Regions from separate parts of the Peribacillus sp. CSMR9 genome, predicted to be linked through region 2. Evidence: riboswitches for the same ligand, from Rfam matches in the RefSeq annotation. Region 2 holds a riboswitch; each other region holds the start of a gene.
The links. Region 2 has a riboswitch for S-adenosylmethionine ahead of mmuP (S-methylmethionine permease). Riboswitches for the same ligand answer to the same signal wherever they lie in the genome.
Positions count from the first base shown of each region.

Region 1: linked by a shared signal. The riboswitch ahead of N9I19_RS11740 (O-acetylhomoserine aminocarboxypropyltransferase/cysteine synthase family protein) and the one ahead of mmuP (S-methylmethionine permease) in region 2 are both predicted to bind S-adenosylmethionine.
Region 3: linked by a shared signal. The riboswitch ahead of N9I19_RS09390 (Na+/H+ antiporter NhaC family protein) and the one ahead of mmuP (S-methylmethionine permease) in region 2 are both predicted to bind S-adenosylmethionine.
Region 4: linked by a shared signal. The riboswitch ahead of mtnK (S-methyl-5-thioribose kinase) and the one ahead of mmuP (S-methylmethionine permease) in region 2 are both predicted to bind S-adenosylmethionine.

Region 1 is NZ_JAOPHO010000020.1:46,650-54,417, forward strand. Features, by position in the region: gene N9I19_RS11715 (acyl-CoA dehydrogenase family protein) at 1-1,662, shown strand, start outside; gene N9I19_RS11720 (arsenate reductase family protein) at 1,804-2,160, shown strand; gene gcvH (glycine cleavage system protein GcvH) at 2,256-2,639, shown strand; gene N9I19_RS11730 (toprim domain-containing protein) at 2,732-3,097, shown strand; gene N9I19_RS11735 (thioredoxin family protein) at 3,101-3,409, shown strand; SAM riboswitch class I at 3,559-3,664, shown strand; gene N9I19_RS11740 (O-acetylhomoserine aminocarboxypropyltransferase/cysteine synthase family protein) at 3,764-5,074, shown strand; SAM riboswitch class I at 5,193-5,304, shown strand; gene N9I19_RS11745 (methionine ABC transporter ATP-binding protein) at 5,469-6,503, shown strand; gene N9I19_RS11750 (methionine ABC transporter permease) at 6,496-7,164, shown strand; gene N9I19_RS11755 (MetQ/NlpA family ABC transporter substrate-binding protein) at 7,180-7,768, shown strand, end outside.
Region 2 is NZ_JAOPHO010000066.1:4,658-12,425, reverse strand. Features, by position in the region: gene N9I19_RS20490 (ring-cleaving dioxygenase) at 1-631, shown strand, start outside; gene N9I19_RS20485 (alpha/beta hydrolase) at 631-1,239, shown strand; gene N9I19_RS20480 (flavin reductase family protein) at 1,258-1,866, shown strand; SAM riboswitch class I at 2,027-2,129, shown strand; gene mmuP (S-methylmethionine permease) at 2,212-3,606, shown strand; gene mmuM (homocysteine S-methyltransferase) at 3,596-4,558, shown strand; gene N9I19_RS20465 (DinB family protein) at 4,731-5,225, opposite strand; partial or broken gene N9I19_RS20460 (IS1595 family transposase) at 5,376-6,399, opposite strand; gene N9I19_RS20455 (hypothetical protein) at 6,956-7,123, shown strand; gene N9I19_RS20450 (helix-turn-helix domain-containing protein) at 7,747-7,768, opposite strand, start outside.
Region 3 is NZ_JAOPHO010000014.1:11,675-19,442, reverse strand. Features, by position in the region: gene N9I19_RS09405 (chromate transporter) at 106-735, shown strand; gene N9I19_RS09400 (chromate transporter) at 807-1,352, shown strand; gene N9I19_RS25215 (hypothetical protein) at 1,492-1,614, shown strand; gene N9I19_RS09390 (Na+/H+ antiporter NhaC family protein) at 1,823-3,139, opposite strand; SAM riboswitch class I at 3,332-3,439, opposite strand; gene N9I19_RS09385 (SOS response-associated peptidase) at 3,763-4,434, opposite strand; gene N9I19_RS09380 (hypothetical protein) at 4,495-4,650, opposite strand; partial or broken gene gltS (sodium/glutamate symporter) at 4,928-6,133, opposite strand; gene hutG (formimidoylglutamase) at 6,163-7,119, opposite strand; gene N9I19_RS09365 (LysR family transcriptional regulator) at 7,243-7,768, shown strand, end outside.
Region 4 is NZ_JAOPHO010000003.1:101,097-108,864, forward strand. Features, by position in the region: gene N9I19_RS03625 (pyridoxal phosphate-dependent aminotransferase) at 1-868, opposite strand, end outside; gene N9I19_RS03630 (carbon-nitrogen family hydrolase) at 968-1,750, shown strand; SAM riboswitch class I at 1,822-1,976, shown strand; gene mtnK (S-methyl-5-thioribose kinase) at 2,054-3,256, shown strand; gene mtnA (S-methyl-5-thioribose-1-phosphate isomerase) at 3,271-4,317, shown strand; gene N9I19_RS03645 (LCP family protein) at 4,494-5,381, opposite strand; gene N9I19_RS03650 (lmo1851 family serine protease) at 5,490-6,947, opposite strand; gene deoD (purine-nucleoside phosphorylase) at 7,242-7,768, opposite strand, start outside.

The DNA.
Region 1 (7,768 bases), on a different contig from region 2:
GAGGATTTCGTAGTGAATGAAATTCTGCCGCAGGTTGAACATTTAGAGAACCATGAATTTGACCGTTCTGTTAAATTACTGAAGCATGCAGGTGAAATCGGTTTACTTGGTGCTGACGTTCCTGAGGAATACAGCGGATTGGGTCTTGATAAAATCAGTTCGGCATTAATTACAGAAAAAATGGCACTTGCAGGCGGCTTCGGTATTACGCATGGTGCACACGTAGGTATCGGATCTTTGCCAATCGTATTATTCGGGAATGAAGAACAAAAGAAAAAATATCTCCCTTTACTGGCAACGGGAGAGAAAATTGCTGCGTATGCATTGACGGAACCCAGCTCAGGTTCAGATGCCTTAGGAGCAAAAACGACAGCGAAATTGAATGCAGAAGGAACCCACTATATTTTAAATGGTGAAAAACAATGGATTACGAATGCAGGTTTTGCAGATGTCTTCTGTGTTTACGCTAAAATCGACGGCGAACAATTCTCTGCTTTCATTGTTGAGCGAGATTATAAAGGCGTATCAACTGGTGCTGAAGAGAAGAAAATGGGGATCAAAAGCTCATCTACACGTACATTAATCCTTGAAGACGTTCTTGTACCAGTCGAAAATCTTTTGGGTGTAGCAGGAAAAGGGCATGTCATTGCATTCAATATCCTGAATATTGGCCGGTATAAGTTAGGCGTGGGTGCTGTCGGCGGATCTAAACGTGCCCTTGAGATTACAGTTGCTTATACGAATCAACGCCAACAGTTCAAAACGAAAATTTCCGATTTTAACTTGACGAAAGAAAAACTTGCAACAATGGCGGCAAAAATTTATGCTGCTGAAAGCTCTGTTTACCGTACCGTTGGACTTTATGATCAAAGACAGAGCAAGTTGACGGATGAGCAAGTGAAAGATGGAAAATCAATGGCAGCTGCAATCGCTGAATATGCAATTGAGTGTTCAGTGAATAAATTCTTCGCCTCCGAAGTATTGGATTACGTTACGGATGAAGGCGTACAGCTTCATGGTGGTTATGGCTTCATGCAGGAGTATGAAATCGAAAAAGCATATCGTGATTCCCGTATTAACCGGATCTTTGAAGGTACAAATGAAATCAATCGATTGCTTGTTCCGGGAACTTTCCTGAAAAAAGCACTTAAAGGGGAATTGCCACTTCTTCAAAAGGCACAAAGCCTGCAAGAGGAATTAATGATGATGATGCCGGAAGAGCCTGGCGATGAGCCATTGGCACAAGAAAAAATGCTTGTTAGAAACGCTAAGAAAATCGGTATTTTGGCTAGTGGCCTTGCTGCACAGAAATACGGGAAAAACCTTGATCAAGAACAAGAAATCCTCTCCAACATTGCTGATATAGCTTCCCTTGCCTATGCAGCTGAGTCCGTTGTGTTACGTACGGAAAAAGCAATTGCGTCTACGGGGCTGGAGAAGAACAAACAAAAAGTACTTTATACGGAAATTTTCGTTCAGGAAGCTTTCAATGAAATAGAACAACATGCAAAGGAAACGTTAATTGCGGTGGAAACAGGCGACACACTTCGCATCATGCTTGCTTCCCTTCGCAAGCTGACAAGACACACTCCAATCAATGTCATTGCGAAAAAACGTGAAGCTTCGGTTAAGGTAATCGAAACGGAAAAATATGCGCTATAAGCAATAAATCAGAATCTGTAAAGGGGATGCCCGTAAAGGCATTCCCTTTATTTCCTTTGATGAAATCTCATTGGGAATTCAAAGGATATTTCATTGTATTGCGTGGTGAAAACGGGTATTCTAATGATAGGTGGTGAAACGATGGGCTTAACATTATATTGGTACCCAAAATGCGGCACATGCCGTAATGCGAAAAAGTGGCTGGATAATCATGAACTGCAATATGAAGCAATCCATATAGCGGAAAACCCGCCTTCGCGAACTGAAATTGAACAACTATATAAAATCAGCAATTTAGAGTTGAAGAAGTTTTTCAATACTAGCGGTCAAAAATATCGGGAGCTGGGCTTAAAGGATAAGCTGAAAGAAGCTTCTGATGCAGAGATGCTTGATATATTGTCCACAGATGGCATGCTTCTGAAAAGGCCGATTGTTACGGATGGTACCAAAGTGACGGTAGGCTTCAAAGAAGAGCAATTCAATCAGGTTTGGAACTGAAATTTAACAAAATATTTGGTTAATTCCTTACTTAAACATAAGATCTGCCTTATAATGGAATAGATAAAATAAGATGTACATATGGAGGGTTAATAATGACAACAACACCAAAAGAACTTCGTTACACTAAAGAACATGAATGGGTCAAAACGGAAGATGGAACAGTGCGCATTGGAATTACTGCGTTCGCCCAGTCCGAGCTTGGGGACATCGTATTCGTTGAGCTTCCAGAAATCGGTGATGAACTGAAAGCGAACGAGCCATTTGGAAGTGTGGAATCCGTTAAGACGGTTTCTGAGCTTTATGCTCCTATCAGTGGCAAGGTTGTTGAAGTAAACGAAGATTTAAGTGACAACCCTGAATATGTAAATGAATCTCCTTTTGAAAAAGCATGGATGATCGTGCTTGAACCATCAAATAGCAGTGATATTGAAAATCTGATGAGCGCTGAAGAATATGAAAGTTTGATTAACGGTTAAAACGAAGGAGAGGGGGGCTTGAAAAGGCCTGCTCTCTTTTTCATTTTGAACAATTGCAGTTGCGCACATAATTCGTGAGATGGAGTGATGACATGGAATGGGGCGAGTTCGATAAAGTGATCATTGTAGAAGGCAGTTCCGATAGAAAAAAAGTTGCCTCCGTTTTAAATGAAGATGTGGATATAAGATGTACGAATGGGACCATATCATTAACTAAGCTCGATGAATTAGTGGATGAATTGATGGAACGTGATGTTTATCTCCTGTTTGACGCAGATGAATCAGGAGAAAAGCTGCGGAAGCAATTCCGAAGGGAAATGCCGGAAGCGAACCACCTGTATATTAATAAAATGTACAAAGAAGTGGAAAGCTCACCCGAACATCATATCGCAACTGTGCTTTTATCTGCCAATATGAATGTGAAAATGAAATTTTTAAGTCAAAGGATGAACGATTAATTGATGCAGGAATGGAAAGAAGAAGAGTGTAAGATTGCCGTTGAAAAAGGGGAAACCTTTTGTTTATATTTATATACGCCTTTATGCGGTACCTGTCAGGTGGCTTCCAAGATGCTGACGATATCCATGGAACTTTTCCCGGAATTGAAGGCAGGCAAAATGAATATGAACTATGTCCAAGCAATCGCCGAATCGTATGAAATTGAAAGTGTCCCTTGTTTATTGCTTTTCAAAAAAGGACAGCTGCACAAAAAAATATATGCCTTTCAATCCGTTCCTTATTTGTATGGATTGCTTAAGGAAATCAGCTAAGAAACCAATCAGAACCGGATTGGTTTTTTTTATTGTGAACATTTTGCTCCCAAATTGAAATCAAAAAAAGAATATTCTAACAATTCATTGACTGATTAATTCTAAAATGCTATATTTTGAATTAAGAAAGTAACGGCGGAATTTAATAGTTCTTATCAAGAGTGGCGGAGGGACTGGCCCGACGAAGCCCGGCAACCGGTATAAATTTATATACGGTGCTAATTCCAGCAGAGTGTTGGCTCTGGAAGATGAGGTGTGTTTTAAAACCTCTTCTTGTGGAAGTGGTTTTTTTGTTTATGAAAGGCCAGGTTTTCATGAAATTCCAACTAAATCCATAGAAAAAGGTGAAATCATATGTCAGAGAAAAAGTTGCGTTTTGAAACATTGAGTGTTCATGGCGGTCTGCAAGCTGATGAAACAGGTGCCCGGGCAGTCCCTATCTACCAAAGCAATGCATACTTGTTCAAAGACACAGACCATGCAGCGAATTTATTTGGTTTAAAGGAGAATGGTTATATATATACACGGCTCCATAATCCCACGGTCAGTGTTTTTGAGGAAAGAATGGCCTTATTGGAAGGCGGTATCGGCGGATTGGCAACTGCAAGCGGAATGGCAGCCATCTCACTGTCAATCCTGAATATTGCCGGTGCAGGGGATGAAATTGTTTCAGCCTCTACATTATATGGCGGCACGTATAATCTTTTTGAAAATACTCTTCCTAAATATGGGATTAAGGTGAAGTTCGTTTCACCTGATGACCCAGAAAATTTCAAAAGGGCAATTACGCCAAGAACAAAAGCCATATTTGCTGAAACGATCGGAAATCCAAGTTTGAGGGTCCTTGATATAGAAGCAGTAGCGGACATCGCCCACGAAGCCGGGATACCTTTAATTATCGATAATACCTTCGCTACACCGTATCTATGCAGACCAATTGATTTTGGGGCGGATATTGTCATCCATTCCGCTACAAAATGGATTTTGGGGAATGGAACGACGTTAGGCGGTGTCATAGTGGATGGAGGGAAGTTCGACTGGAACTCGCCAAACTACCCTGGCTTTACGGAGCCTGACCCAAGCTACGACGGTCTTGTATACGCTGATGCAGTTGGACCTGCTGCTTTTATAACGAAAGCCCGAGTGCAGTTGCTTCGTGATTTAGGTCCTGCGCTAAGTGCCCAAAGTGCATTCCAGTTTACGCTTGGACTTGAAACGCTGCATGTAAGAATGAAAGAGCATCTTTCGAACACCAAGTCTATTATTCAATATTTGGAAAATCACCCTGCCGTGACTTGGGTTTCACATCCCGGTAAAGAGGATCATCCCGATAAAGCCCTTGCGGATAAATACTTGCCTAAGGGAGCAGGATCTGTTGTGACTTTTGGAATACAGGGTGACCGAGAAGCCGGGGCAAAACTTATCAATTCGGTGGAATTATGGTCCCATGTAGCTAATGTAGGGGATGCTAAGAGTTTAATCATCCACCCTGCCAGTACGACCCACCAACAATTGAATGATGCAGGTCTGGCGAAAGCGGGAGTGCGTGCTGATCAGGTCCGTTTATCCATCGGGATTGAAAATGCAGAGGATTTAATAGAAGATTTAGAGCAGGCAATTGAAAAAGCGACGAATATCGTCTCCCTGACGTCTAAAACGGTTTAAGCAAAAAGTCCAGTTCATTCTTTTACTAGAAATAATATACATTGCACTCCTTTTTTATCTATGATAAAATTTCCCCATACTAAAGAACTTAATGCTGTACAAGTATTCTATATATTAGCTCTTATCAAGAGAGGTGGAGGGAGGTGCCCGATGAAACCCGGCAACCGACAAGGAGATTCCTTGGAAAGGTGCCAATTCACACAAAGTTTAATTACTTTGGAAGATGAGAGGAAGGCCAGCTTCTTCACCTGCCTTTCTGCTCATGCAGAAAGGTTTTTTCTATTTCATTTGGGAAAACCTTCATGAAAGGAAAAAATGGTATTAAAAACTGACTAATAATGTAGAGAAATCAACTAAGTTCATAGGTTTTATTGGATAAAAGAGGTGAGTATTAATGATTACATTGACGAAAGTAAGTAAGCTTTTCCGAACAGGAAAAGGAAACGGTGAGACTATTAAGGCAGTAAATAATGTGAATGTTGAAATAAATAAAGGCGAGATTTTCGGTATTATTGGTTACAGCGGAGCGGGGAAAAGTACTTTGATCAGAATGCTCAATGGTTTGGAAACACCTACAGAGGGATCCGTTGTGGTGGCTGGGAAGGAAGTTTCAAAAATTAAAGGGGCTCAGCTCCGTAAGGCACGTCAGGAAATCAGCATGATTTTCCAACATTTCAATCTATTATGGTCCAGGACGGTTCAGGAAAATATATCCTTCCCGTTGGAAATTGCAGGAGTTTCAAAATTTGAACGCATCAAGCGTGTGAACGAATTGATCAAGCTAGTCGGATTGGAAGGCAGAGAAAAGGCATATCCTTCGCAATTAAGCGGAGGGCAAAAGCAAAGGGTGGGAATAGCCAGGGCCCTAGCAAATGATCCTAAGGTGCTTCTTTGTGATGAAGCGACTTCTGCCTTAGATCCACAGACTACCGATTCCATACTCGAATTGCTTGTTGACATCAATCAGCGCCTGGGGTTGACAATTGTCCTGATAACACATGAAATGCATGTAATACGTAAAATCTGTCATCGCGTGGCCGTGATGGAAAACGGGCAAGTCGTTGAAGAGGGACCTGTCCTGGCTGTATTCAAGAATCCTAAAGAACAAATGACGAAGCGTTTCGTGCAACAGGTAACGGAACCAGAAGAAACGAAAGAAACGATGGACCATTTGCTTGAACGCTTTCCTGCAGGTAAAGTGATTCAATTGACTTTTGTAGGTGATCGTGCAGAAAGCCCGTTGATTACCAAGCTCGTACGTAATTTCGAGTTGGATATCAATATCGTTCAAGGTAAAATATCCCAAACGAGAAGCGGTTCATATGGAACGTTGTTTATCCACCTTGATGGCAATGAGGAAGAAATGCTCCGCGCAATAGAATTCATAAAAGCACAGCAGGTAGGCGTGGAGGTGATTACTCATGCTTAAAGAATTATTGCCGAATGTAGATTGGGAATCCATTTTAGACGCAACGAAAGAAACGCTTTATATGACAAGCATCTCTGTAGTAGCTACCTTTTTTATAGGCATACTATTAGGGTTGATCCTGTTCTTGACAGGCAAAGGGAATATATGGGAAAAACGGGCGGTCAACGCAGTCATTGGTGCTGTCGTCAATATATTTCGTTCCATTCCATTTCTTATTTTGATCGTGCTGCTCATTCCTTTCACTAAAGCGCTTGTCGGTTCTATGATTGGTGAGAATGCAGCATTACCAGCACTTATTATCGGGGCGGCGCCATTTTATGCGCGTATGGTTGAAATTGGCCTCCGTGAGATCGATAAAGGTGTAATTGAAGCGGCTAAATCCATGGGGGCAAAAACGAGTACGATCATTTGGAAGGTCCTTCTTCCGGAGTCGATGCCGGCCCTTATTTCCGGGATTACGGTAACATCGATTGCATTGGTCGGCTATACCGCAATGGCCGGGGTCATCGGCGCAGGCGGGCTTGGTAATCTAGCCTATCTAGACGGCTATCAAAGAAGCCACAATGACGTTACGCTAGTAGCGACTATCGTTATTCTGATTATCGTCTTCATTATTCAAATTATTGGAGATGTGATTACATCTAAATTAGACAAAAGATAAAGGGGGATGAATAGGATGAAAAAGTTTTTAGGGTTTGCATTAGTCCTTGTTTTATCGATTGCTCTGGCAGCTTGTGGAGCCGATAAGGACAAAAGTGGCAGTGATACAGAAAAGGAAGCGAAGAAATTAGTTGTAGGGGCATCCAATGTTCCACATGCCGAGATTCTTGAAAAAGCTAAACCTCTTCTTAAAGAAAAAGGAATAGATTTGAAAATTGAAAAATTCCAGGATTATGTTTTACCGAATAAGGCTTTAAATGATAAGGAATTGGATGCTAACTATTTTCAGCACCTACCTTTCCTTGAGGCGGCCAATAAAGAGAATGGATATAATTTAGTCAATGCGGGCGGAATTCACATCGAGCCTATCGGTCTATATTCAAAAAAATATAAAAGCATCGCTAAACTTCCGGAAGGGGCAACAATCATTATGAGCAGCTCGGTTGCTGACCACGGACGTGCGTTATCTCTGTTGGAAAAGAATGGCCTGATCAAATTGAAAGAGGGCATCGATAAAACGACAGCAACAACAAAAGACATCGTTGAAAATAAGAAAAACCTTAAATTTGATGCTAATTATGAAGCAGCTTTACTTCCAAAGATTT
Region 2 (7,768 bases):
GAAAGTTTCACGTTTTGGAGAGGAATATCTGGAATTTCAAGATCCCCATGGTTTGCAACTTGAACTGGTTGAGCGTAAAGAAGGGAAAAATAGCGAATGGTCATTCGGCGGTGTACCAGCTTCCAAGGCGGTCAAGGGATTCGGCGGTGCCGTATTATTGACGTCAAAACCGATCAAAACGATGGAACTATTAGAGAAAGTGATGGGCCTGCAAAAAATTGGGGAAGAGGGCGATTACATCCGCTTCAAATCCACATCGGACATCGGAAATTTGATAGATGTTAAAAAAACGGTTTTGCAAAATGGGAACATCGGAGTGGGAACTGTCCATCATCTTGCATGGCGTGCAATCGATAATGAAGATCATAAAGAATGGAGAGAGCATATCGCCAACCATGGCTATGGTGTGACACCCTTTACAGACCGTCAATACTTCGATGCCATTTATTTCAGGGAAGATGGAGGTATACTTTTTGAAGTTGCCACAGATCCACCTGGCTTCGCTCATGATGAAACGAAGGAAACGATGGGTAGTAAATTAATGCTGCCGCCATGGCTGGAAGAAAAAAGGGGAATCATGGAGAAAACGTTACTGCCGGCAGTGCCGAGAGTACTGGAGGAGGATAAATGATGAAGCATATTTTTCAAAAAGGAAGTAATCCAGAAGCGCCATTGCTTTTGCTTTTACATGGCACTGGAGGAACGGAAACAGATCTCTTGCCATTAGCGGAAATGGTTTCACCGGGATCATCTGTATTGAGCGTACGGGGAAATGTACTTGAAAACGGAATGCCCCGTTTTTTCCGCCGGTTATCCGAAGGGGTTTTTGATGAAGAAGATTTGATCTTTCGTACGAAGGAGCTTTATGACTTCTTGGAATCAGCGTCCAAAAAATATGACTTCGACCGTGAAAGAGTGGTAGCATTAGGTTATTCCAATGGTGCAAATATAGCGGCAAGTTTGCTGTTCCATTTCGAAGTGGCATTACAAGGAGCGATTCTTCATCATCCCATGGTGCCTAGAAGAGGGATTGCTTTGCCGTCCCTTTCGGATATACCTGTATTTATTGCTGCAGGTAAAAACGATCCGATTTGCCCGGCAGCAGAAACTGATGAACTTAATCAACTTTTACTGCAAGCTGGTGCTACAGTGGATGTTCAATGGGGAAATTACGGTCATCAGTTAACACGTTCAGAGGTTGAGGCAGCGGGTTCATGGTTTCAAAAGAACTTTTTATAAGAATGAGAGGGAATGAAGATGATTTCTGTTAATCCTGAAAGTCTTACTGAACGGGATAATTATAAGTTTTTGACCGGAAGCATTATACCGAGACCTATAGCCTTGGTTACGACACAATCCGAAACCGGTACAATCAATATAGCGCCGTTCAGCTTTTTTAACATAGTCAGTTCGAATCCTCCAATGATTTCCATTTCTGTTCAACGGAAAGAAGGAGTTTCAAAGGACACGGCTCGAAATGCAATTCAAACAGGTGAATTCGTTGTTCATATCACTGATGAGAATAATGTAGCTGATGCAAATCGAACGGCGAAGGAACTCCCATCTGACGAAAGTGAATTGGGTCTTACCAATTTCACGCCAGCTGTCAGTGATAAGGTATCCGTACCAGGATTGCAAGAAGCAAAGGTACGCTTTGAGTGCATATTAGAGCATGCGATACCATTGGCAGGTTCCCAGAATAAACCCGGTTGTGATTTATTGATAGGGAAAATAGTCTGCTATCATATAGAGCAAGATATTTACCATAATGGCCGAATAGACCAGAATGGGCTAAAACCTGTCGCAAGATTAGCGGGTCATACTTATACAAAACTAGGAGAATTATTTGAATTGGAACGTCCTTAAGAATTGTGGCGACACCTTTAAAAAGATGTCGTCTTTTTTTTTCTATCTTCCGTTATCTCCAAGTCTTGAGCGACTTGCCCGCAAAAAAGTAAGTCTTTACAATCCAAAACAAATACTTGACAATTTTTTCATAGATTGATAAAGTAATAAAAAAATAAATTTCTTATCCAGAGAGGTGGAGGGACTGGCCCAATGAAACCTCAGCAACAGGTCTACTACGACACTGTGCTAATTCCAGGGGGTGAAACCCTGATAGATGAGACCCTACGTTTTTATTTGTCAGTAACGCACTCTTATTAGAGTGCGTTTTCGTTTTTTCTGGATGCAGGATGAAGGGGAGTATGAATGGAGAACAAAAGGAAGCATGAATTTCAACGGGAAATGAAAGCACGGCATTTAATCATGCTATCGCTTGGGGGGGTGATTGGAACTGGTTTATTCTTAAGTACGGGTTATACGATTCAACAGGCTGGCCCGTTTGGCACTATCCTTTCGTATCTGATAGGGGCACTAGTGGTTTATCTGGTCATGCTATGTTTAGGTGAACTGGCAGTACATATGCCCGAGACAGGTGCGTTTCATAGCTATGCAGCCAAATACATTGGACCTGGGACAGGGTATACAGTAGCCTGGTTGTATTGGCTAACTTGGACTGTTGCACTAGGTTCGGAATTCACGGCCGCTGGATTGTTGATGCAGAGATGGTATCCATCAATCAATGTCTGGATTTGGAGTGCTCTATTTGCCATTTTGGTTTTTGTATTAAATGCGCTGACTGTCAAGTTTTTCGCTGAATCTGAATTTTGGTTTGCGTCAATAAAGGTAATTGCGATCGTGATATTTATTATTTTGGGAGTTGCTGCAATGGTAGGTTATATTCCAATGACTAACTCTCAATCAGCACCGCTATATTCCAATTTTATAAGTGCAGGGTTATTTCCTAATGGTGCTTTTGCCATTATCATGACGATGCTTGCAGTGAATTTTGCATTTTCTGGAACTGAATTAATCGGAATTGCAGCTGGAGAAACTGTGAATCCAGAAAAAACGATACCAAAGGCAATTCGTCTGACATTGTGGAGATTGATTATCTTTTTTGTAGGAACCATCGTTGTATTATCCGCATTATTGCCTATTTCGGATGCAGGCGTATTAGAAAGCCCCTTTGTGGCCGTTCTTGAACGAATTGGAGTGCCGTATGCAGCGGATATTATGAACTTTGTTATTTTAACTGCCATTTTGTCTGCTGCAAACTCAGGTCTATATGCCTCTTCCAGAATGCTTTGGTCACTTGCAGATAAGAAAACCATATCACCAATATTCGCAATATTAACAAAACGAGGTGTTCCGATATATTCAGTCATTTTCAGTATGTTGGGCGGTGGTTTAGCCCTGTTCTCTAGTGTTATTGCACCGGATACTGTATATATAGTGCTTGTGTCCATTTCGGGTCTGGCCGTGGTTGTAGTTTGGATGAGTATTAGCGCTTCACAGTTCCTATTTCGGAGACGATTTATAAGAGAAGGAAATTCAGTAAATGACTTGGCTTATCGTACACCATTATATCCGCTTGTACCAATCATTTCTTTCATGCTTTGTCTTGCTTCTTGTATAGGAATTGCATTTGATCCTACACAACGGATTGCGCTTTATTGTGGTATTCCATTTATTTTGTTTTGCTATGGAAGTTATTATGTAACACAAACTTCAAAGAAAAGAGGCGTAGATCTTGAAGAATAAAATTAACCCAATTGACGCTATTTTACGAGAACATTCAGTCATGATTCTGGACGGAGCTTTAGCTACAGAGCTTGAGCGGTATGGGTGTGATTTGGACGATCCGCTGTGGTCTGCCCGTGTATTACTTGAAAATCCAGAGGTGATTTATCGGGTTCACACTGACTATTTCCGTGCAGGAGCGGACTGTGCGATAACTGCAAGCTACCAAGCTACTGTTGAAGGTTTCTCCCTGCGTGGAATACAAGAAAAAGAGGCCCTGAAGTTAATTCAGAAAACGGTGTTTCTCGCAAGAAGAGCGAGAGATGATTTTTGGAAGGAAGAGACGCAAACGAACAGACCTAAGCCATTGGTTTCTGCATCAGTAGGACCCTATGGGGCTTACCTCGCTGATGGTTCAGAATATGTAGGAAACTATGGTGTTTCAGATGAAACTTTAGCAGAATTTCATCGAATAAGAATATCAGCTTTGATTGAAGCAGGTGCTGACCTTTTAGCATTTGAAACGATTCCATCCCTGCAAGAAGCAAAAGTATTGAATTCATTATTGAAAGATTATCCAGAAGTATATGCTTGGCTATCCTTTTCTTTGAAAAATGAGAAAGCAATAAGTGACGGTACATTGCTGGAGGATTGTGCAAAGTTCTTTGAGGACAGTGAGCAAATTGCAGCGATCGGTATTAACTGTGCACCAGTATCAGTTGTCACGGACGCCATCAAGGTGTTAAGTGCGAACACAAAAAAACCAATTATAGTTTATCCGAATTCTGGTGAAACCTATGATCCACAAACTAAAACATGGCATGGTCAAGAATCATGTAACACGCTCGAACAAAAATCTGAAGAATGGCACCATGCTGGGGCACGTTTAATCGGAGGATGCTGCAGAACGGCACCTCATCATATTGAAGAGATTTCAAGAAAGTGGCGACCTTCCGAAGTGGTATCCTCATAGCTTTATTCCTATATCAACTGTTTTTAATAATCATTATATAAAAAACAGGGCTTTGTTAAGTGGTATTGTTGTTTTCAGCTATAAAATATGGGAACGTCCGATTTGGACGTTCTCGTTCTTATTCCATTAAAGCCCCCTATAATGGAATAACTGTAAAGCTAATGAAGCTTTTTTAAAAGCTGCGTTTCCCTGCCCAAGCTCCTTGCATTTTACAAAGGAATACAATTTGCCCAATATGATATGCGTCGTGCATTGCTAAACTCTTCAGTTCAAGCACTAATGAATTATCTTCTCCTGGGATCTGTCTATACAAATCTTCATGTTCTGATTTTGCTAGTATTTTTCCAAGTTCACGATGAACATAAAAGTATTCTTGTTTTGTTTCCTTCCAATTTTCTAACGTCTCAGTTGGTAATCGAAATGTAGATTCATTATTTTCTGCCTGTGGTTCATTCGCTGTTTCACCAAGAAATCGCATCAGAAATCTCTTTTCATAGAAAAGTAAATGACAAACTAATTCCCAAATGGAATTCATTGCCCGATCAGCTGGTTTCCAAATTGCCTGTTCAAAAGTGATATCCTCTAGCACTTTTTCTAGTGGTGGAAACCAGTCTTCTTCATCTAAGCAGCTTGCCCATTGTTGTAACAAAAGTGTCTTTACATCCATTTTCTATTCCCTCCAATTTAATCCCTTTAATAGATATTCCCTTTGGTCAAAATTCATTTGCGGCGTGTTGTAGATAGCTCACTAATTAAGGTGTCATGCCAATTCCTTGTTCAATTAAACTGGCCCTTTAACGGAACAATGATCGTTCTTTTATTCGGAAAATTCTGGTAACGTCAGTTTATCATAAGTTGTGTTAACTGAGAAAGAACAACTGTCTAAAACCATTTTGGTTATCGTAAAGGTCTTTTATATGTTTGATGGTGTCTAAGAATTGGAACCAGCTCAAATAATGGTCTAGATACATCATTCAAACGCTCCATCCAGCTCTTTAAACGGCTGTGATAACTATTTACATTCTGGATGTGATAAATCCCTTTAACTCGCTCCCAACCATTTGCTTTTATAGCGATTGACGCTCAATTCCTTTTTCTTTGGCATAAGTCATAAACGCCCGCCAAGCATCCTTACATAGAACATTTTGTATTGATAGCCCTTGGAACCTAACGCTTCGTCCAAACTTTTTTTATAATACGCCCTTTTCCTATTGTTTTGGAAAACGTTCTCTTTTGGCGGTCTCTGGCTATAAGAACGCATACTTGGTCCTTACTTATTCCTCTAAACTCCGAACTACCACCGCGTAAATTTGGTTTTCCAACTTGGATATTCCGTTTGCCTTTCTCGGAATAGAGGAAATAGGTTTAATTCTTTTCTACTATGCCTTCGAAAAGTTCAAAATCCATCTGTTTCAATGCAGTTAGAATTTTATGCCTCCAATAAAAAGCGTCACATAATGAGCAACAATGGGTTTAGCTGTGATTTCCGAAGGGAATACCCTTCAATCATACATTCGATGAACTGAAGCCATTTACTAGGCATATGAGTTCTGTGAAGAGGAGTGTTCGTCATATCGTGAATGTTTCACCGCACTCTTTGCAGCGGTATCTTTGACGAATCAATGGTATTGATTGTAGTTTTTATCTGATATTTACCGAAGCGAATGACATTAGTGGATTGACAATGGGTGCAGGTGTAGCCGTCCTTGTTTTTTCTGTTCTGATACATCAGTGAATACAGACTCTGTTTCTCCCGCACTCCCTGTGAAGAACTCCTTCAATCGCTGCTGGTCTCTTTGGCTTAGATTTCTAATTTGGTTAATTATGTCCGCTACCGCCATTAAAACTCACTCGCTCTCAGTAATTTTAGTTCAATACAGAACGAATGTTCGATCGAATCGAATAACAACATTATTCTTTAACAAAGCCAAAAACAAAAAGAACAGGAAGCGTCTTTATCAGGCGGTACCTGTTCTTTTTGGTCTCTTTATTCGTTCAGTAATATGTAAAGAGACCGGGACCAGCCGCCTTGCTTATTTTTGTCTAGTCCCTTTAAAAAAAGGCGTGTAAGATCGGGATATAAATGATCGCTAAGATATGCTGTTCGGGTCCTGACCGGGTTTGCTGTGAGTTTACGATGGGAGCCGTTCTCGACAAATATTGATGGTCCAGTAGTTAACTCACTGACACTGGGGCTTACTTGATTTTGCAGCCATGTTTTGGATTCACATGTTCATTTTAAGTCGAAATCCTTTGTGACAACGTTGAAAAACATCCTTTATGTAAGTCGGCCCAGCATGAGCAGTTATTAACGAAAAAGTAAAAAGTGAAATTAAATCATATTTTTTTTTTGCTTGGGAAAACTAAACAAACAAGAATAGGAAGGAGAGAATGAGTATGAGTCGTGGTAAAAATTTTAATCATAAAGAAAAAGGTCACCCTGGAAATTTACCTAATAATAGAATAAGCGAAGAGAAGGAACACAGCCGACAGTATGAACAGATTGAGGATATTGTCACACATGAAGCTTTTAAAAATCGGGAAAAAGAAGACGAGATGCCTTAAACAGGGAAGCAGAATGTAGGTGGGGACATTATTAAAAGTGAGATTAAGCAACTTCCGATGCCGTTAAAAATTCGCTTTTAAAGATTTCATTGCTATGTTATAGGGGAAACCATGAGCTTTGCTATGGTTTTTTCTTTCATTGCAAATAAATAAAAAGGAAAAGCCGGAGTATTAAACCGATATTTCTTATGCTATATGTCTTTCCGTTCCATTTTATATCGATATGAAATTGGATCTGATCTTTGAATAAGACGACTTTCTTCTATTAATTAATAAAAACTAAATTTTATTGAAGAGCTACAAACCAGTAAGTAATTTTTACTCATTCTTAATTGGGGTGAGAGTCACGAACGTGAAAACTCAACATTAATCATAACCAGGACGACTTACCTGATTTTTTTTAATGGAGTTCATGAACTTAATAGCCTCCTTCTTCCGGAAGTTCCCAACTATAAGGGAGATAGTGAAAACAATTCCAAACCTTCAAAAATACTAATGACATGAATAACTTTAAGGAACGCTGATGCTGTATGGCCCGTACCTTTTTAATGCTACAGAATATGATAGTCTATACTCAGGTTTCGTTTATTTGCTGCCGAGATTTATATCAGAAGTCCAACTTATCAGATTTCAGCACAATGTCTT
Region 3 (7,768 bases), on a different contig from region 2:
GTATAACGTTTTGTTATACCCGATGATTTTGTTGCAATTTACCCATTCCTTTTTCTTTGATATGTTAATAATAAGATTTATATAGAGAAGCATAGGAAGGGACTGATGACAATGAAAGGACAATGGAAAACACTGCTCCAATTATTTTGGACCTTTTTTAAAATAGCACCTGTCACATTCGGAGGCGGGTTTGCGATGATCCCTTTAATCGAAAAAGAAGTAGTGGAGAAGAGAAAATGGCTGAAAAGCGAAGAAGTTACGGATGTTTTTGCATTATCTCAGTCTGTACCGGGAGCTGTCGCCGTTAACTCCGCCACCTTTATCGGCCATCGAATTGCGGGAATGAAGGGCGCAATGGCAGCTATGATCGGTGTTACACTTCCTACCTTTTTAATTGTAGTGCTCCTCGGCATTTTGTATTTTTTCATTCAGGATAATCCAAAGGTAGAATCCGCATTCATATCGATTAGAGCTTCCATAGTTGCCATCATCGCCTATGCGGCTATCAAGATAGGAAAAACGGCTATTGTTGACAAATCAACATTAGGTATATTAATAGTGGGGATTCCAATCCTTTTTTTCATTCACCCTGTTTTAGCTATATTAGCAGGCGCGATAGCAGGTGTTGTGACCATCTCTATTAAGAGGAAATTAGGTTACAAAATAAACATGGACCGAAAAGAAAAGAAAGAAGAAGAGAATGATTTCGAATATTTCATGGGTGCAGGCATATAGGTCCATGAAAGGTGGGCGATATTTCCCTGTTATCGGTTTAAACTAATTTTCAAGAAAGCGTGGGATAAATTATGATGGAATTGTGGGAGTTGTTTAGCACCTTCTTTATTATCGGATTTGTATCGTTTGGCGGGGGATACGCCATGATTCCCGTAATAGGATCGGAAGTCTCACAGCATGGTTGGATGACGACACAACAATTTACCGATGTAATCGCCATTTCCGGCATGTCCCCAGGTCCTATCACCACCAATAGTGCCATTCTCGTTGGCTATTCGACTGCTGGATTAGCAGGAGCCATATCATCTGCTCTCGGAATCCTGCTTCCTGCAATTATAGTCATAATCGTTATAGCCACCTTCTTCAGCAAATTGAATCATTATCCAATTATTCAATCGATGTTTTATGGACTAAGACCCATTGTCACTAGTTTAATCCTTTTTGCAGCGATAAGTTTTGCCATTTCCAATCATATGATAGCTATGAACTTTTCATGGCATACGATAAGCTTATTACTTGTTTTTGGATTATCATTATTTGCCTTATTGAAATTACGATGGCATCCAGCTTATGTCCTTATTCTTTCTGGATTAGTTGGTGTTGTCTTCTATTCATAACGACTCATTTTTCCGTTCAACACACTTCCATGTAATCTCTAAATCTTGGACATACTGAAAATATGACTGATCGGTATGGAAACGAAATATTTGTTCAAGTGAAACATTATCAAACAGACATATTTTTTAAAATGGTGCGATGGTACAACCTGAGTTTCGTGATTTTGTGGAAATGAAGGAGGAACGTGGATTTTCCGTCGTTCATCAATATGGACCTGAATTAGGCAGTTATTTTGATGATGGGCAAAAGTTGGTTCCATAAATTAAAGAAATATCAAGCAGGAGAATTCGAATTTATAGTTCAGATGAGGAGCGACTTTGTTACTTTCTAAACATTGATTAGCATTTATCATGCATAAGAGCGAGGATGACTTCGCGTTTTTTATTGTTTTTTTCCTATAGTATTTTAACCATACAAACAACACCCTGAATCCAATGATTCAGGGTGTTGTTTCAAAATTATTCTCATTTTAAGAAGTACGTTTCTTCGCTTCATCATTTCCCGGCTGAAACCGTGGAAAACCAATCAAGATGGCAACGATTCCACAAAGTCCAATAAGTATTGGGTAATATGAATATGGCAAGATGCTTATAGGGGAAATCTTTGCTACCCCTGCTGCAACAAGCAGCTGTGCCCCATATGGAATCAACCCTTGGATGCTACACGCAAAAACGTCAAGTAAGCTCGCCGATTTACGTGGATCAATCCCATATTTCTCGGCAATATTTTTGGCTAGCGGCCCAGCAATGATAATCGAAATCGTATTATTTGCCGTTGAAAGGTTCGTCAAACCAACAAGCCCGGCAATGCTGAATTCCGCTCCTTTTTTTGATTTGCTATTTCGGGTCACAAGGTGGAGTAAATAATCGATGCCACCATTATGTTTGATGACAGCTACCATACCTGCTATTAAAATGGCAAGAAAGGAGATTTCATACATTCCCGCCATTCCTTCCCCAACTTTTTGAATGACACCCAACGGTTGATAACTTCCATCAGCCAAGCCGATAATTCCGGCAAATACGATCCCGATGGAAAGGACCAGAAACACATTCACTCCTGCCAATGCGGTGATCAATACGCAAAGATATGGAACGATCTTCACCCAATTATAAGCATGTTGGGAAATGTCGGCTTGTTCACCCATTGTTAAAATTCCAAGGATGGCACATGTGATGATGGCGGCAGGTAAAACGATGAAAAAATTCACTTTAAACTTATCCTTCATTTTTGTTCCCTGTGTCCGCACTGCAGCGATTGTTGTATCCGAAATGAAGGATAGATTATCCCCAAACATCGCACCACCAATAACGGCCGCCATTGAAAGGGCAAGCGAAATATCTGTTTGCTCACTAATTCCAACCCCAATAGGTGCTAGGGCAACAATCGTTCCCATGCTTGTCCCCATAGATAAAGAAATAAAACAAGCAATAATGAAAATCCCTACCATCAATAGATTTTGCGGAAAAACAGCCAAGGCAAGATTCACTGTTGATTCAACTGCCCCCATGCCATTTGCAACCTTGGAAAAAGCGCCAGCCAAAAGGAAAATGATAACCATTAACATGATATTGGAGTCCCCGGCACCTTTACAGAAGATTTCAACCTTTTCATTGAAAGTCTCTTTCCGATTCATTGCCAATGCAGCTGCTGATGCGATAGAAATCGCAACAATCACCGGAAATGAATAAAAATCTTTAGTGATGATTCCGGAGCCAATAAATAAAATTAAAAAAACGACAAATGGGATCAATGCCCAGGGATTCCCTTTATTGTTTGCACTCATGATGAACACCTCTTTTTATTTTTCGCATGACATATGTCACAGCCTTTATTCTTTTAACAGTTTTTGCAAATAACGCTAATAATAACCTGATATGCCCAATAATGGAATCAACAGCTTTAAAACTGTCGGCATAAAAAAAGACCTCTTCCTTTAAACAACAAGAAGAGGTCTTTTAATTTATAAAAAACGCCCCCCTTATCTTTCAGGCAAAAATTAGCCTGCTGGATTTGGCACAGCACTCCTATTAAGTCTGCTGCCGAGACATCTTCGGGCCAGTCCCTCCGTCTCTCTTGATAAGAAGATCTAAATTATATAATTTATCAAATATTACGATATCCACCAGAAAAGTACCAGACTGGAAACTCGCCGAAACCATCTGAGTTTGTGAAAGTGACATCGAAAGCCATATTGAAAAGCAAATATAAGAGTACAGCATTTTATGTATTTTCGCAAGGTTTAGTTTTAAAGTATTTCACATGTGGACCTTAATATTATAAAGGGCCTTTTACAGGTGCAGTAAATAAGGTTTTTTCAATAATGATTTACTTGTTATACTATGATCCAAATCCTGTCTTTTATCAGGAAGGAACTAAAAATAAAAAGAGGTCTAAAGAAAGGACCTCTCAGCAAATTTGTTGTATTAGGTTAGGTGAATTATTTTTAGTTGAGTTCACATCAGTCGATACCTCAAATGCTTCCATCTGTTCAGGATCGAATGATTTTAAATACTGCTGCAGATATGCAGGATCATTAATGGATGGATTCAACCAATCTTTTTCATCTTCAGGTTTTAGGATGACAGGCATACGATCATGAATGCTGGTCATTAGCTCATTAGGAACGGTCGTTATAACTGAGCACGAATAAATGTTGATGCCCTCTCGAGATTTCCAGGATTCCCAGAGACCGGCCATACCAAATGGAGCATGATTCTTAAGCTTTATTCGCATGGGTATTTTTCGCTCGGGTTCCTTCTTCCACTCATAAAAGGAATCAGCGATTATCAAGCATCGTTTCTTCTTATACGCATTCTTGAAGCTTGCCTTCTCAGCAATGGATTCCGCTCTGGCATTGATCATTTTGTAGCCCACTTTTTCATCTTTTGCCCAAAAAGGAATGAGTCCCCACCGAAGATATCCAAGTCGATTCCTAGCCCCGTCATTAATGACGGATAGCACGGAGTGGGAAGGTGCAATATTGTAACTGAATTGGTATTCTTCATCAAATGATCCTTGAATATCGAACCGGTCTTTTATTTCTTCAATGTCAGTGAAAAGGGTGAAACGTCCGCACATAATATCGCCTACCGTTTTAAGATTTATTACAGTGTAACAAATGGAACGGGCTGGTACAAATCAGCGTTCTAAAATCCTGATGTCGGTAAATGGTTGATTGAATAATTCGCTGGAAATCAAAAGTGTTCCAAGGACCTCTCTTTCATCTTCAGCTTTAATGATTTCCGACAAAATTAAGGTACTGCCATTCCTGACCGTTACATTATATTCATTCATAGGATCCCCCCTCTAATGTTAGATGGTTGTTATTATAAACCAAAAACCTCCAAGTATCATTATTGACCTTTAGCAGAGTCGTGGTTAATCCACTAATGAGGAGCCTAGAGTGGTTCCATTAAACTTGATTACGTTTAAGCTTTATCACCCGAACCAATCCGAGATCCTCATTTCATAGTAAAGGAAGCTTCTAATCTTCCATTTGCATTCAACATAACATATAGATAAAAAAGACTGTCCCTGAATAAAATCAAAGACAGCCTGGTCAGAAGGTTTTTCACTTCAACAAATTTATACTGGTAATGATAATAGGGATAGCAAAAAGGTCGATGAGGAATGCCCCTACGATCGGTACGATAAGAAATGCCCTTCTCGAAGGACCAAATTGACCTGTAATGGCAGACATATTTGCCATTGCGTTGGGAGTTGCCCCTAATCCATGTCCGATAAAGCCACCAACCATGACAGCTGCATCATAATTCTTACCTAGTAATCTGAATAATACCAATGTACCAAGTAGTACTATGAAAAATACCTGGACGAAAACAATTAGAAGCATCGGCAATGCCAAATTGGCCACTTCCCATAGTTTTATGCTCATTAAGGCCATAGATAGAAAGATTCCCAATGTTATGTCTCCGATAAGATCGATGCTTTTCATATCCACAGCTTCTCTTTTAAAACCATCAAGAATATTTCTAACGATAACTGCTACAAACATTGCTCCTACATAGCTCGGCAAAACAAAACCGGTTGAACTCGAGAAAAGCTCTCCTAAGTAAGAACCTGCTGCCATACAGAATGTTATGATCAGAATCTGGATCATGAAGTTTTGGGCGTTGATCCCTTTGGATGAATCTCCGTTCGTTTCCACGGCTGCTGCCACTTCATCATTAATATCCGCTTCGGATGGCTGTAATTTATACTTAGTGATTAAATATTTAACGGATGGACCACCAGCTAACCCGCCTGCAACCAAGCCAAAGGTTGCTGCTGCAAGTCCAATGGATAAAGCGGAACTAACCCCAAGATCTTCAATTGTCCCGCCAAATGCAGTAGCTGCCCCATGGCCTCCTTCCATCGAGATGGGGCCCATTACTACTCCTAATAAAGGCTCTAAATCAAGTATAGTTGCAAGTGAAACTCCTATCATACTCTGAAAAAGAGCCAGGGCGCCACAAGCCAGCCAGTAAATGACGAGCAGTTTCCCACCTAGCTTAACAAGTTTAAAGCTTGCCCCTAACCCTACAGTTGTAAAGAAAGTAAGCATAAAAAGGCTTTGTAAAGTAGTATCCAATGTTAAATTGATCAATCCAGCCTGTCTGAAGATTGTCACAAGTATCGCGAACAATCATCCTCCCACTACTGGAGCCGGTATGCAAAACCTTTTAAGGATGGGGATCTTCCTAATTAACAGTCCACCCGCCAAAAGCAGTGATACGGCGAGAAATAAAGTCGTGATTTGATTTAATTCCAGATTCATCGTATGTCTGCCCCCAGATGTATAATTTATTATTTAAAATGCAGCAATACCTCATTTATTAAATGTGCTGCCAATGTAACGGTTTTATTATTTTCGTCCAACGAAGGATTCACTTCCGCGATATCAAAGGAGAGGATCTTTTCGTTTGATACGACATGCCTAATAATCGCACGGACCAATTTCGGATTCAGTCCAAATGGAGAGGGTGCACTTACCCCTGGTGCGTAGGCTGAATCAATAACGTCAGTACATAATGTAAGAATGATGAAGTCATTTTTTTTAACGAATTCATTTATCCGCTGCTTGGTTTCATTCATTTCGTTCAATGACAGCTCTTCTTCCAATATGTAGTCGACCTTACTCCTCTCAGCAGTTTTAAACAGGGCCTTCGTATTTCCCTGTTTCTGAATTCCGACACATAAATATCCACAACTTTGATCTTCGTCCAAAATCTGTTTAAACATCGTTCCTGATGAACTTTCTTTTTCATAAGGCCTCATATCAAAGTGAGCATCAATATTAATAATCCCCAATCTAGCCTTTGGTCCAACGTATTTCCTTATCCCAAGATAATGACCATAAAGGGTTTCATGTCCTCCGCCAAGTATGATAGGAATCGCTTTACTCTCCAATATCTGGGCAACAGCTGATCCCAGTTGAGCTTGGGCATCCTCCATCTCTGAACCTTCACAGATTACATTTCCAGCATCCACCAGCTCGGTTTGGGGGGATAAATGACATGGTAATTTCGCCAAGGACTGCCTTATATGATCAGGACCCTCTGCAGCACCAATCCTGCCTTTATTTCTTTTGACGCCTTCATCACATTTGAAGCCAATCATTCCAAAGGTTCTGGATGCTTTGGGAGAGGTGTTTAATTCCGAAATCGGTGACAAACGCACTCTTTGGTGGTACCTGAAGCTGTCCATTTCAGAATGGGAATCAACCCTTCCATTCCAATAATCTAAAATCGGTTTATTATACATAATTTCTCCTTTATTAAAAAAATTCTGAAATATCTTTTTTTAAAATTATAATTGAGATAATATATAATTACCAATACAAAATTTTAATATATCTATAGTTTTAAACTATAGAAAGGAGAATATATGGATCTTCGCCAACTACGTTATTTCACTACCGTTGTCCAGGAAAAGAATTACTCTAAAGCTGCTAAAATACTGCATATATCTCAACCTTCCTTAAGTAATGCCATAATGAAATTAGAAAAAGAAGTTGGTTTTCAGCTTTTGGAACGTAATACAAGGGGACTTGAGCTTACGGAAGCAGGGGGGATTTTTTATACGAGATCTGCGGATTTGTTAAGAAGATTCAATAATTTTCAAGTGGAACTTGAGGAGATGAAGCATGTTGGAAGTGGAACAATATCTATAGGTTCCATTGAATCATTCAAAATCTGGTTCCCGAAGATAATCAGGAATTTTAAAATCAATTATCCTAATATTCATTTCAAAGTCAGGGAAATATTGGGGGAAGAAAAGGTTATCGAATCGTTAAATCGGTTTAATGTTCATTTCACCATCACGAACCAGCCAATTAACCATGAGAAAATCATATCTGCACCCCTATACAATGAAAAATTCGTGCTTTTGGTCCATAAAGATGACGAATTAA
Region 4 (7,768 bases), on a different contig from region 2:
GCGAGTCAAGCAATGCACTTGCCGCTGCTTCCTGTATCGCCGGGAAGAGACTCACATATAGATGGTCTTGTAATAGTTCAAGAGCTTCTATGACACTTTTATTCCCCATTGCGAAGCCAACTCTCCACCCTGCCATATTGTATGTTTTCGATAGTGTGTATATTTCTATTCCTACATCCTTCGCTCCCTTTGCCTGGAGAAAGCTTGTCGGTTTTTTTCCGTCGAACCCTATCGCTCCATAAGCGAAATCGTGGACCACACAAATTGAATGCTCTCTTGCGTGGGAGACGGTTTCATCAAAAAAACTTTCAGTTGCAGAAGCACCAGTGGGATTATTCGGATAGTTCAAGAACATCATTTTGGCTTTATCAAGCACGTCTTTATGTATAACTTTGTAATTCGGAAGAAAACCATTTTCTTCTGTCAAGGGCATGAATTCGGTTTTTGCCTGGGCTAACACTACACCTGAAAGATAATCCGGATAGCCGGGATCAGGAACCAGGATCGTATCACCTGGATTTAATAAACACTGCGGCAGTTCGACAAGACCTGCCTTTCCTCCAAAGAGAATTGCCACTTCACTATTTGGATCCAGCTTGACTCCATATTCACGTTCATAAAAGACGGCAGCGGCATCCTTTAAATATTGATGTCCCCGGAATGGTGAATATTTATGATTAATCGATCTTTCAGCGGCAGTCTGTAAACTTTTCACGATATGTTCAGGCGTCGGTTGATCAGGATTTCCCTGGCCTAAATTAATGACATCATGTCCTTGCGCCGTAATCGCATTGACTTTTGCGACAAGTGAGGCAAAAAACTGCTTTGGCAGGTCCTGAAGCTTTCCGGATTTTTCGAATTGCAACATTTATACACCTTCTCTGAAATTTCTTGAAATTCTAGTCACAAATGATATATGTTTATCATAGTCTTGTAAAGCATTTTTTACATGTGGGGGTTTTAAACGATGAAGTGGAAAATAGCTTGTATTCAAATGGATATAGCATTCGGGCAACCGGATATCAATTTTCAGGTTGCGGAACAATGGTTGGAAGAAGCAGCACGGTCAGAACCCGATATCGTCATTTTACCAGAGCTTTGGACAACTGGATACGACTTGACCAGGTTAAATGAGATTGCTGATCAAGAGGCGGAAAAAACGATTGAATTCCTTAAAACACAGGCAAGGAAACACGAGATTCACATCGTAGGCGGTTCCATTGCCAAAAAAACGAGCAAGGGTTTCTATAACACCATGATCATCATCAATAAGGATGGCAAACTCATTAAAGAGTATGATAAGCTTCACTTATTTCAATTGATGGATGAACATCGCTACCTGCAGCCAGGTGAAAAAGAAGGTTTATTCACTCTTGATGAAAAAATATGTGCTGGATTCATTTGTTATGACATCCGCTTCCCTGAATGGCAGCGAGCCCATGCTGTTCAAGGTGCCGAAGTTCTATTCGTAACCGCAGAATGGCCTAAGCCCAGACTCGATCACTGGAGAGCCTTATTGATTAGTCGTGCCATCGAGAACCAAGCCTATGTTGTAGCCGTTAATCGTTCAGGTTCGGATATCAATAATATATTTGCTGGTCATTCCTTGATTATTGATCCATGGGGAGTTATCGTAAGTGAAGCGGGAGAAGAAAACGAACTATTGACAGGCACCTTGGACTTCACTAAAGTTACGGAAGCACGTAACAAAATACCTGTATTCGAAGATCGCCGGCCGGACTTTTATTAATTTCCCCATTGACAAACTATTTAAAAAGTTGATATTATTTTCCCGAAGATTAAAATTTCAGAATACATATACTCTTATCAAGAGCAGGCTGAGGGATAAAGGCCCTATGAAGCCCAGCAACCGACTGTAATACCATTGTGAAATGGGGCGGATCCACCGCCGGATTATAAAATCCACAGAGCACGGTGCTAATTCCACCAGAATTCATTTTTCTGGGAGATGAGAGGTCCGAAGCCAAAACTTCTGCCTCTTTCTATATGAAAGAGGCTTTTTTATTCTTATTTTGAACCTGGAGGAAAAAAAATGACTCAAAACCATTCGAATTTTAAAAGATTGACAAACGAAACAGCTATAACCTTTGCAAAAAAACTTGGGTTGGTCAATGCGGATGCCAGTTTAAACTGTAAAGAAATCGGAGATGGTAACTTAAATTATGTTTTTCATATTACAGAAACTGATACAAAGAAAGGAATAATAATCAAACAGGCTGTCCCATATGCCAAGGTAATTGGCGAAAGCTGGCCGCTGACATTGAAAAGGGCTGCCATTGAAGCGAATGCACTTATTCATTTCAAAAGCTATTGCCCCGAATTCGTACCGCAAGTCTATTATTCGGATGAACAGCTTGCGATCACAGTCATGGAAGATTTATCGCACTTGAAAATCGTTAGAACAGGATTAATCGATGGTGATCCATATCCATTGCTTTCACAGCATATCGGTGAGTATGTAGCGAAGACGGCATTTTATACATCCGATTATCATTTAGAACCCTCTGCGAAAAAAGAAGTGGCCCGACACTTCACGAATCCGGAGCTTTGCAGAATCACTGAAGTCTACATTTTCACGGATCCTTTTTTCGAGGAGCTCCCCGGAGATTTCGAGGTGGAATTGACTGATGCCGCCAAAAGTATTTGGAATGATCAAGATGTGATACTTGAAGTCGCCAAGCTGAAACAAAGCTTTGAAACCGAGCAGGAATCCTTGCTTCATGGAGATTTACATACAGGAAGTATATTTGCAAGTGAAACTGAAACAAAGGTTATTGATGCAGAATTTGCTTTTTATGGCCCAGTTGGTTTTGACCTAGGTCAATACACAGCCAACCTTCTTTTTCAGGCAGTCACACGTAATGGCCCTGGAAAGGAAGAGATTTTCACACACCTCCATCAATTTTGGAATGCCTTTGAAGAAGCATATACTGAACTATGGAACACCCAAAATATAAGCCCATTCCGCAATGTGAAGGGTTATCTACCTTATTTACTGGCTAAATTCAAAAGGGACGCATTCGGTTTTGCCGGATGCGAACTGATTCGGCGAACCATCGGCCTTTCCCATGTTGCCGATCTAAATGTCATTGAAGATAAAGAATCTAGGATCGCTGCGAAAACGACAACATTGAAGATTGGTGCTTTTTTAATTAAAAAACGGGAAGAATTGGATGTTCCAGCTGTCATTGATGCGTTGAAAAACCATACACTTCCATTTTATTCAACCCTTTAAAAGGAGACCTGTACATGACGACACTAGCACCCTTACCATATTCAGTCCAATGGGATGATACCCATATTACATTATTAAATCAACAGGCCCTGCCTTCCTTAACTGAATTCATTGAACTTCATTCAGTTGATGATGTATACGACAGCATTTTGACATTAAAGGTACGCGGCGCCCCAGCAATCGGACTGACGGCAGCATTTGGCGTTGCACTTGGTGCCAAACAGGAAACAACCACTGAATTAGGGGAATTCAAGAAGAATGTAACGGGGCATATTGAAAAGCTCGCCTCTTCCAGGCCTACTGCGGTCAACCTTTTTTGGGCATTACGGAGGATGGAAAGCACCTTGCAAGCAGCACAAAGCATTTCAGCTGCCAAGGAAGCACTTGTAACGGAGGCCAAAGCCATCTTTACTGAGGATGAAGAAATGTGCAGGAAAATTGGGGAACATGGTTTATCCTTATTCGCTAAAGGTGATTCCATCCTAACGCATTGCAACGCTGGTGGGATTGCCACAGCCCGTTATGGAACAGCCTTGGCTCCCTTCCACCTTGCAAAAGAAAGGGGCTTTCCGCTAAAAGTGTACGCTTGTGAAACCAGACCTGTCCTGCAAGGGGCGCGTTTGACTGCTTGGGAACTGATGCAATCAGGGGTTGACGTCACCTTAATATCTGATAATATGGCTGCACATACGATTCTTCAGAAACGGATCAATGGAATTATAGTTGGGGCCGACAGAATTGCGGCTAATGGTGATACAGCCAATAAAATCGGGACATTGGGATTGGCCATATTAGCTAGGCACTTTAGTATCCCTTTTTATGTGGCTGCTCCATCAAGCACATTCGACCTTTCTATCAAATCCGGCTCATCCATCCCGATCGAAGAACGGGATGAAGCGGAAATCACCTTCATTCAAGGTGTACGGATCGCTCCGGAAAACGTGAAGACATTCAATCCAGCCTTTGACGTTACACCGAATCAGCTAATTACCGGCATCATTACAGAAAACGGCATCATTGGATCTGATTTTGTAAAAAACATTCCGCATTTTGTTAAGTGATCCAGGTCATTTTATTGATATAAAAAGACGAGACGGATTTAAGTATCCCTCTCGTTTTTTAAAAGAAGATCAAATAGTAATATTCTTGCGAGGTCTATTATAAAATAATTTAAGTGATTTGAACAAATCACTTCTTTCGATTGATGTTTTCGATAACAAATGATGATTAGTTATTCTTATTTTGTAAAAAATTCTTGAAGTGCCTTCTTATTTTTAGTATAGTCCATTTCCAACACGGCTCCGATATGGGGATATATTTCATCTTTATAGCTTCCTTCTACGGGGATCCTTAGAGTTTCAACGGTGTCCGGTGTATGGAAGACGGCTTCTGGACCCATTTCCATTATCGTTTTCACCCCAATATCAGTATTTAAATACGAAAGTCCTTGTTCGATTATACTAGGAAGGGCCGCTATACCTTCGAAGGACGAGATTTGATTTATAAACGCTGATTTTAATTGAACCAATACTTCCTGTTGACGCTCTACCCTTCCAAAATCACTTTCATCGTCATGTCTAAAACGGACATATTTCAATATTTCCTCACCATGTAAAACATTTTTACCAACGCTTGCTTGAATACTCATATCATCAATAATTTCCTGATCCACATCCACCACTACCCCCTCAGGGGCAAGCAAATCCACCATCTTCACAAATCCCTGAAAGTCAATTACTGCAACATGATCGACCTTGACATCAAGGTTTTCCTGAATGGTTTTCTTTAGCAGCTCCTTTCCACCATAATAATAAGCAGCATTTATTTTGTTATATGCTGATTTATCCCCAGGGATTTTCACATAACTATCACGCATAATGGAAGCCAGCTTTAGTTTTTCCTGCTCTGGAAAGTATTTTGCCAGTATAATCGCATCTGATCGAGATTTTTCCTCCCCGCGAGAATCAACACCAATTAACAGAAATGTTTTCACGCCTTCTTGGATCACTTCTTTGGTTATCTTTTTTTCCGTACCTGCATTTCCATTTTGTTTGGGTAAAGGCGCATAGGTGCAACCTGCCAGAATCCAGACCATTAGATATATGAACAGTACCTTTTCTTTCATTACCTCACCTCATCGGAAAATTAACCATATCTTTTACCTTATATTGGAATACTATTCATTGAACGACAAAAAAGCCTGCCATCGATAATCGCTGACAGGCTTTTCCATTTATTTGATTTCTTTCTTTAATACTTCAACCGCTTTTTTCACTTGTGTGTCGTTTTTTAGTATTTTTTCCCGTATGACCTGCATCAATTTCACGGTAGTATCATCTTTGATGGTACCAGTTTCTTTAATTTTTTGTTCCCTTTGGAACGCTTTTACCGCATTTGTAGTTGCTTCATCAAAGAATCCATCTATCTTACCAGGATCATGGCCTGCTACCTTCAGCATCTCTTCGGCTGCTTTCACTTCACTGGAGGAATCAGATGCTTTCAATTCCTTATCAGGCGAAATGTACGGAAGGCTAGCATAATCAGGAAGCTTCACAGTAATATCCGGCTTGATCCCTTTCTTATGAATCCAATTGCCTTTAGGAGTCAACCATTTGGCTGCCGTATATTTGAAGTTAGACCCATCATCAAAGTCTTGGGCAGTCTGCACAGTCCCTTTTCCAAATGATTTGACACCGATCAAAGGAATGTCCGCAGATTCACTGACAGCGGCCGCAACAATTTCAGAAGCGCTGGCACTGCCATCATCAATCAACACGACTACCGGTATCTTCAGCTCTCCATCATTCTTCGATTTATAGACTTCTTTTTTCCCGCTGCGATCCTCAACTTGAAGGACCACTTTCCCATTAGGTATGAACAGGCTTGCCATTTTTATTGCTTGGTCAAGCAGTCCCCCTGGATTTCCTCGCAAATCCAATACCAGACCCTTCATATCCTTCTTCGACATCTCTTCAAGCGACGTTTTCAGCTCTTGGACTGTATGTTCGGAAAAACTGGTCACTTGAATTTTTGCAACTCCATTATCAAGCATTTCCGCATAAACTGTTTCAATCGGAATTGTATCACGTTTAATCGTGAGCTCAATCGGTTCCGACTCACCAGCTCTTGAGATGGACAAATCCACTTTCGTACCCTTTTTGCCCCTGATTTTCAGGACAGCTTCAGAAGAGCTTAGTCCTTCAACGCTTTTACCGTTCACACTCAAAATGATATCATTCGGTTTTACCCCTGCTTTTTCTGCTGGGGACCCTTTTATTGGTGAGACGACCATGATTTTTCCATCCTGCTCCTGAATCTCTGCACCGATTCCTTCAAAAGATGAAGAGATGCTCTCATGGAAACTAGATGCTTCCTTTTTATCCATATATGCAGAGTAAGGGTCATCCAATGATTTAATCATTCCATTAATTGCCCCGTCAACCAGCTTGTCTTGATCAATCTTTTCATAGTAGTTACCCTTTATTGTATCGTATGTAGAATACAGCTTTTCAAATTCCGCATGTTTATCAGGTGCTAATGACTCTACTTTTTCATCTCCAAAGGTCAAGGCTATTGTAGTAATCCCTGCTGTTAGAAATATGACTAAGAAAATCCCCATAATGAACGTAAACTTCTTTATTTTAATGAATTTCCCTGCCTCTTTTGGCTGTTTTTGATTTTCTTCTTCCACTTAGCCTCACCACTTTCATTCTTCATGACGATATAAACGATTTCATTCTATTTTATCAGCTTTCATGCCAATCGAAAAATAATTGTTATCAAAAATAACAACTTATGATCATATGTATTTTTATAACCCTCAGTAAACGGTAAATCAAATGGAACACTAAGGACACCCAGGCAATTCCTGAATGAGCCTCGACATTACAAAAATGCGGATACCAAGGAATGAATGAGCCTCTATCCCAACTTTCATTATCCAGCATCACTTATTCCTGGTCACCCGCCGTAACACAGCCAATTATCAGTCTTGGATAGCTGCTTCCAATGCCACTTCAACCATTTCGTTAAAAGTTGACTGGCGCTCATCCGACGATGTTTCCTCACCGGTTAAGATGTGATCGGAAATGGTTAATACAGATAAAGCTTGGCGGCCAAATTTAGCAGCAAGCGTGTATAGGGCTGCTGATTCCATTTCTATCGCAAGGATTTGGTATTTTGCCCATTTTTCCAATTCGCTATTATCGTTATAAAACTGATCGGCCGTAAATACATTGCCGACCTTCAATTGCAAGCCCTTAGCTGTACCCGCATCATAAGCTTTTCTTAGTAAATCGAAATCCGCGGTTGGGGCAAAGTCCACTCCCCCGAAAGTCATGCGGTTCATTTGGGAATCGGTGGAAGCACTCATCGCAAGGATTACATCCCTGACTTTTACATCTTTTTGAATGGCCCCTGCAGTTCCCACACGAATCAGTTTCTGGACATTATAGCTGTTCATCAATTCATTTACGTAGATAGAAATGGATGGGACACCCATGCCTGTGCCTT